3 regions of the Nocardioides sp. NPDC127503 genome follow, and region 3 is predicted to be linked to each of the others. Evidence: riboswitches for the same ligand, from Rfam matches in the RefSeq annotation. Region 3 holds a riboswitch; each other region holds the start of a gene.
What was found. Region 3 has a riboswitch for cobalamin ahead of cobN (cobaltochelatase subunit CobN). Riboswitches for the same ligand answer to the same signal wherever they lie in the genome.
Positions count from the first base shown of each region.

Region 1: linked by a shared signal. The riboswitch ahead of ABTW65_RS09955 (FecCD family ABC transporter permease) and the one ahead of cobN (cobaltochelatase subunit CobN) in region 3 are both predicted to bind cobalamin.
Region 2: linked by a shared signal. The riboswitch ahead of ABTW65_RS21665 (prenyltransferase/squalene oxidase repeat-containing protein) and the one ahead of cobN (cobaltochelatase subunit CobN) in region 3 are both predicted to bind cobalamin.

Region 1 covers NZ_JBEORH010000003.1:600,914-603,104, reverse strand. Annotated here, with positions in the region: gene ABTW65_RS09955 (FecCD family ABC transporter permease) at 1-876, opposite strand, end outside; cobalamin riboswitch at 1,003-1,185, opposite strand; cobalamin riboswitch at 1,274-1,490, shown strand; gene ABTW65_RS09950 (ribonucleotide-diphosphate reductase subunit beta) at 1,639-2,191, shown strand, end outside.
Region 2 covers NZ_JBEORH010000010.1:66,698-68,888, forward strand. Annotated here, with positions in the region: gene ABTW65_RS21660 (hypothetical protein) at 1-58, opposite strand, end outside; gene ABTW65_RS21665 (prenyltransferase/squalene oxidase repeat-containing protein) at 52-1,125, opposite strand; cobalamin riboswitch at 1,192-1,314, opposite strand; gene ABTW65_RS21670 (glycoside hydrolase family 19 protein) at 1,393-2,031, shown strand; gene ABTW65_RS21675 (NYN domain-containing protein) at 2,042-2,191, opposite strand, start outside.
Region 3 covers NZ_JBEORH010000011.1:5,007-7,197, reverse strand. Annotated here, with positions in the region: gene ABTW65_RS22820 (ArsR/SmtB family transcription factor) at 1-388, opposite strand, end outside; gene ABTW65_RS22815 (GNAT family N-acetyltransferase) at 486-1,046, shown strand; cobalamin riboswitch at 1,024-1,168, shown strand; gene cobN (cobaltochelatase subunit CobN) at 1,203-2,191, shown strand, end outside.

The DNA of each region.
Region 1 (2,191 bases), on a different contig from region 3:
CAGCCCACCGCCCAGCGCCGCGACCGGGAGGACGACCCGGTGCCGCGCGCCCACGAGCAGGCGCGCCGCATGCGGCACGATCAGCCCGACGAATCCGATCCCGCCGCTGACCGCGACCAGGACCCCGACCAGCACCGCCAACCCGACGAACAGGGCCGTACGCAGGGCCGCAACGTTCACGCCCAGCGCCGCGGCGGTCTCCGGGCCGGCGGCGAGGGCGTCCAGCCAGCGGTGCAGCGCCAGCATCGCCAGGCCCAGGACCAGGCTGAGGGCGGCCGGCAGCCACAGCTTCTCCCAGCTGGCGCCGCCGACGCTGCCGAGCATCCAGAACATCACCGAGTTGGCGGCGCGAGGGTCATCGCTCATGAAGACCAGGAACGAGGCGATCGCGGAGAGCCCCGAGGAGAGCACGACCCCGGAGAGCACCAACCGGATCGGGGTCAGCCCACCCTGCGCGGTCGCCACGAGCCAGACCAGCAGCGCCGCGCCGATCGCCCCGAGCAGGGCTCCGGTGGAGACGGCGTAGATGCCGAAGCCGGCCAACGCGCCGGTGGTGATCGCCGCGGTCGCCCCCACCGAGGCGCCGGAGCTGATCCCGAGGAGGAACGGGTCGGCGAGCGGGTTGCGGACCAGGGTCTGCATCCCGGCACCGGCCACCGCGAGGCCCGCGCCCACGACCAGTGCCATCAGGGCCCGGGGAAGGCGAAGCTCCCACACGATCACGTCCCACTTCCCCGGCGGAGCACCCTGGAGCCGGTCCCCGACCGCCGCGACGACTTCGGTGACCGGGATCCGCTCGGAGCCGAAGGCGAGGGAGACAACGGCGCTGAGGACCGAGGCGATCAGCAGGCCGAGGACCAGCGGCACGAAGGGCACTCTGCGGTTCGCGCCGGCGGCGCGTTTCACGACGGCCCGCCGGCGTGCGGGTGGTGGGCATCGCGGCAGGACGCTTCCACGGCTGTCGGCCTCTCAGGTCTCCTGGAGCCTGATCGCGAGGCCCGTTGACGTACATCTGAGCCGACAGGTTTTCGGACTCGGGTTCAACCGACGACGCTGCCTTCCCAGGAACTCACGTCCCAGTGGCGCCTAGCGTCGCCGTCGCCCTCACCGCTGCGCGCCAGTCCCGGATTCACACCGGAGTTCCCTGGCATCCATCAGGATGCGTTCGACTCGGACGACACGCTAGCACGGTGCTCCAGACCGCGTACGCGGCGTTGCCGACGACACGATCAGACACAAGATCTAGGAAGTTGCATTGGTGTAATTCCCGCATATAGTGGTCCTCGCAGCTGGTTCTTCCTCCTCGGCGACGAGGCGGGAGAGGCAAGAGGGAACCCGGTGTGAGTCCGGGACTGCCCCGCAGCGGTGAGTGGGAACGACCGCCGTCACGAAGCACTGGGAGCAAGCCGGCTCCTGGGAAGCGACGGCCACTAGGACCGAGCACGATGACGCCCACGAGTCCGAAGACCTGCCAGTGCCCACCTCATGGTGGGGTCCGCGACCTCGAGGGAAGGTCAGGGGATCGAGCGAGCACCACGTGACCGGGTCCGCCCGGCGCGCTGCCGCCGTCCTCCCTGCCCCGGCACGGATGCACGAGACATCCAGCGGGCCGGGGGCCCGCGTGAGAAGGGCACGGACATGATCGACACCGAGGGTCTACCGATCCGCACCGAGAAGTCGGCGTACATCTTCGACTATCCGATGGCCGAGGACCTGGCCAAGAAGCAGCGGAGCATCTTCTGGACCGCCGAGGAGATCCCGGTCGAGAACGACAAGCAGGACTTCCTGGTCAACATGACCGACGCCGAGCAGGCCGCGGTCAAGACCACGCTGAAGCTGTTCACCATCTACGAGCTGATCCTCGGCGGCGAGGTGTGGGGCGACCGGATCTTCCACGCGTTCCCGCGTCCGGAGGTCCAGATGATGGCCAACGCCTTCTCGTTCGCCGAGCTGAACATGCACGCGCCGTTCTACGCGAAGCTCAACAAGGTGCTCATGATCGACACCGAGGAGTTCTACGACTCCTACAAGAACGACCCGGTGCTGGCCGAGCGGATCCAGTTCGTGTGGGACGCGATCGCCGACGAGGACCTGCTCTACGCGCTGAGCGTCTTCACGCTGATGGAGAACTGCGTCCTCTACTCCAACTTCGCCTTCCTCAAGCACTTCCAGTCCGGCGGGAAGAACCTGC
Region 2 (2,191 bases), on a different contig from region 3:
GTGCGGTGGCCCCGGCGAGGAACGCCAGGGCCACCAACGAGGACCGCAGGATCAGCACGAGCTCTTCGCGGTCGCGTCCTTGGGCAGGAAGACCAGCGACGGCAGCGCCTGAGCAGCGGCGAGGCGATACATCCCCTCGGACTCCTTGGTCAGGCCCTTGGCGTTGCCCTCGGTCAGCGCGGCGTCGTCATAGGCCACCGCGCCGGCGTCGTCGCCACAGGTCACGACGTGGTCGGCGACCCAGGCCGCCGCCTTCTCCGCGGCAGCGGTCTCACCGGCGCGCCCGAACGCCCATCCGGCCAGGCCGGTGGTGTTGGAGTTGGCGATGTTGCCGGTGGCGGCCTTGAACGACCCGTCCTTCGCCTGGGTCTCCTTCAGCCACTCCACGCCGGCCTCGACGGCCTTCTCCGCCTCCGGGGACGCAACCCCGGACAGGGCGATCAGCGCGAACGCGGTGGCGTCGGCGTCCGGGACGGCCTTCGGGTCGGCGTCGCAGGTCTGGTCAGCGGCGGCGGGGTCGGCCGCGAAGGTGACCCGGAACCAGCCCTCCTCGCACTGCTGCCCGGCCAGGAACTCCGTCGCGGCCGCGGCTTCCTTGCTCTCGGCGTTGTTGAGAGCCCACACGGCGTACGACTGTCCGATGGTGTTGGAGTAGTCGGCCGCCTCCTTGTTCTTGGGGTCGAGCTTGTCGGCGATGCGGCCGTTCTCGGCGACCGTGCCCTCGAGCTGCTTCAGCAGACCGGGGTCGGAGGCGTCGACGTTCTGCTGGAGGACCAGCGCCTTCGCGGTGGCCCCGGCCGAGGTGATGGTGCCGAACCCGGGCGAGGTGTAGGCCTTCTTGTTCTCCATCACGGCCGCGGCGATCGTCGAGATCTCCTCGTCGTAGCCACCGACCTCGGCCAGCGCGATCCCGATGTCGGCGCTGAGCCCGAAGTCGTCGGTGCCGTACTGCGCGTTGCGGGCCACACCCTCCGGCGCCTGGGCCACGAGCCAGTCGGCCACCGAGGTGGACACCTTGGCGTCGTAGGTGGGCTTCTCCCCCTCCTCGACGGCTTTCTCGCCGCAGCCGGCGAGCGAGGTGAGGGCGAGGGCGGCGGCGATGCCACCGAGGACGGTCTTCTTCATGGTTCCTTCCGCGCTGTTCGTCGGGAAGGCCCAAGGCCGACCCGCTGCTTTCCACGACAGCGTCAGGTCAGTACGCGTCCGTCGGCAGGTGCTCCGGCTCGCCCAGGACACTCTCGGTGCCTGGGCCTACGGTTGCGGGTCAGCGCCGGGATTCGACCGGCTTCCCCCACCACGGCGTGTGTTGATTGAGGCTCTGCTATGCGGGGGCAATCCTATGCCTGGCGGGCCCTGCTTGCGGGATCGCCGTCGAGCAGTCACTCTGTCCCCATGCGCCACAGGATTCTCGGCCTTGTCGCAGCATCGATCTCGGCCACCCTTCTCGCCCTCTCCCCGACCACGACGGCCGGCGCGGAGGAGGCACGGACATCGGTCACGTACGTCGATCTGATCGCCATGTTCGGCGAGAAGGTCGGCGACCGGAGCACCGTCGAGACCGGGCTCCCGAGCCTCAACCGAGCGATGACCGACGCCGAGATAACCACCCCCTACCGGCAGGCGGCGTATCTGACCACTCTCGCCAACGAGAGCTCCTTCCACCACGACGCCAAGGGCCGCGACAAGCGGAAGTTCACCGGCCGCGGCTACATCCAGCTGACCGGCGAGGCCAACTACACCGACGCCGGCACCTACTTCGACATCGACCTGCGCCGCCGCCCCGAGCTCGCCCGGTCGCTGGACTACAGCGCCCCGATCTCGCGCTGGTACTGGACCGTCGCCCGCGACATCAACCCGCTCGCCGACGCCCTCGACATGGGCAAGGTCAACGCGGCGATCGGCTATCCCTCGAACAAGAAGGAGGACGCCGAGCGCTGCCGCGACTTCAAGGCCGCGCTGAAGCACCTCCACGGGTCGGTGCCCAAGGGCGTCAGATGCGCCCGCCCGGCCGCCTCCGCGCAGACCCGGTAGAGGACGTACGTCACTTCTTGGTGCGCTTGTCGCTGACCGCGATCGCGGAGGTGCCCTCATCCTTGAGCTCGAAGAGATCGATCGCCTTGATGAGCTTGGTCCAGGTCGCGTACCCGTAGTTGCGCGGGTCCTCGGAGGACTGGTTGCGGATGCGGGAGAC
Region 3 (2,191 bases):
CCTGCATGCGGGCCACATCCCGCACGGTGGCTGCGGCGACCCCGACAAGGTGGTCGGCGGCGAACTGGTCCATGACCCGCCCCGCGCTCTCAGCGGACTCGGGTCCGCGGCCCATCACCGATGGGTCGACCACGAACGCACCCGGCTTCGCGCGGACGATCCGCTCGACGAAGCCGCGGCGCTTCCGCTCCTCGACCAGCTCCACCAACCCGGCCGACTCGAGCGCCCGCAGATGGTAGTTCACCCGCTGGCGAGGCAGCTCGAGCACGGCGGCGAGCTGGGTGGCCGACGTGGGCTCCTGCAGGTGACCGAGGAGCTGCCGACGAATAGGCGACAGCGCCGCGGCCACCCGGTCCGGCTCGTCGACGTAGATGATGCCGTTGCTCACAAGACCCAGGATGCAATTGACAAACAGATTTGTCAATTGAGTTGATCGCCCCAGAAACCAGGTGCTGGCGACGTACGTCCTGGCTAACGTCTGGCCCATGCCGCAAGCCCATCTGCGCACCGAGCGCCTCGACCTGGTTCCGCTGTCCGAAGTGCATCTGCCGTTCCTGATCGAGCTCAACTCGGATCCGGTGGTGCTGCGCCATCTGTTCACCCGCGCGCTCAGGCCGGAGGAGACCGAGGAGCGGATGCACAAGTGGATCCGGGTCGCGAAGGAGACGGATGCGCTGGGCAAGTGGATCGGGTTCTCGGCCGGTGAGGCCGTCGGGCTCTACATGTTCGAGCCGCCCGACAACCCGCCGCGTACCGATGCCGCCGAGCTCGGCTACCGGCTCCCGCAGCGGCACTGGCACAAGGGCTACGCGAAGGAGGGCTCGCTCGAGCTGCTCCGGCACGGGTTCGAGGAGCTCGGGATCGATCGGGTGATCGCGCAGACGATGTCGGTCAACGAGGCCTCCCGAGCAACGATGGTGTCGGTCGGGATGAGCTTCGTACGCTCCTTCCACCAGGAGTTCGAGGAACCGCTCGCAGGACATGCCGACGGAGAGGTCGAGTACGAGATCACCCGCGAGACCTGGCTCGAGCAGCGCGCGGGGTAGGCTGCGAGCACGCTCGTGGCGCAGGAACCCGGTGAGAGTCCGGGGCGGTTCCGCCACTGTGACGTCCGTACAGCTTCTGGGCACGGACACAGCCAGACACTGGCCGCGGGCTATCCGACCGATCGACGGGGCGAGAACCCCTAGGAGGAACTCGGCATGGCCGACTCTGCACGCGTACGCATCGCCCTTCTGTCCACCTCGGACACCGACCTGCTCTCGGCCCGTGCCAGCGGCGCCGACTACGCCTGGGCGAACCCGTCGCGAGCGACCGATCTGGAGCAGGTCGTGGCCGATGCCGACCTGGTCGTCTTCCGGCTCCTCGGCTCGCCCAACGATCTGTGGGACGGGCTGAGCGCCGTCAAGGAGCGCGGCACCCCGGTCGTGGTCCTCGGCGGCGAGCAGCAGCCGAGCGCCGAGCTGATGGAGCACTCCACCGTCCCGATGGGCGTCGCCGCCGAGGCCCACCGCTATCTCGCCGAGGGCGGGCCGACCAACCTCGCCCAACTGCACGCGTTCCTCTCCGACACGGTCCTGCTGACGGGTTTCGGGTTCGAGCCGCCTGCCACGGTGCCGGCGTGGGGGTTCGCGGAGCGGCCCGAGCCCGCCGACGCCACTCGTCCCCGCATCGGCGTGCTCTACTACCGCGCCCACGAGACCAGCGGGAACACCGCGTTCGCCCACGCGCTGGCCGACGCCATCGACGCGACCGGCGCGGCCACCGGGGTACCCGTCTTCGCGGGCTCGCTGCGCTCGGCACCCGACGACCTCTACGAGGCGCTCGGCACCCTCGACGCGCTGATCGTGACCGTGCTCGCGGCCGGTGGCTCGGTGCCCGCCTCGGCGAGCGCCGGCGGCGAGGACGAGGCCTGGGACGTGGAGCGGATGGCGGCGCTCGACATCCCGGTGCTCCAGGGCCTGTGCCTGACCAGCTCGCGCGCGGAGTGGGAGGCCTCCGACGACGGCGTCACGCCGCTCGACTCGGCCAACCAGATCGCGATCCCCGAGTTCGACGGGCGGATCATCACCGCCCCGTTCTCCTTCAAGGAGCTCGACGAGCAGGGTCTCCCCCACTACGTCGCCGATCCCGAGCGCACTGCGCGAGTCGCCCGGATCGCGGTCAACCACGCCCGCCTGCGGCACACGGC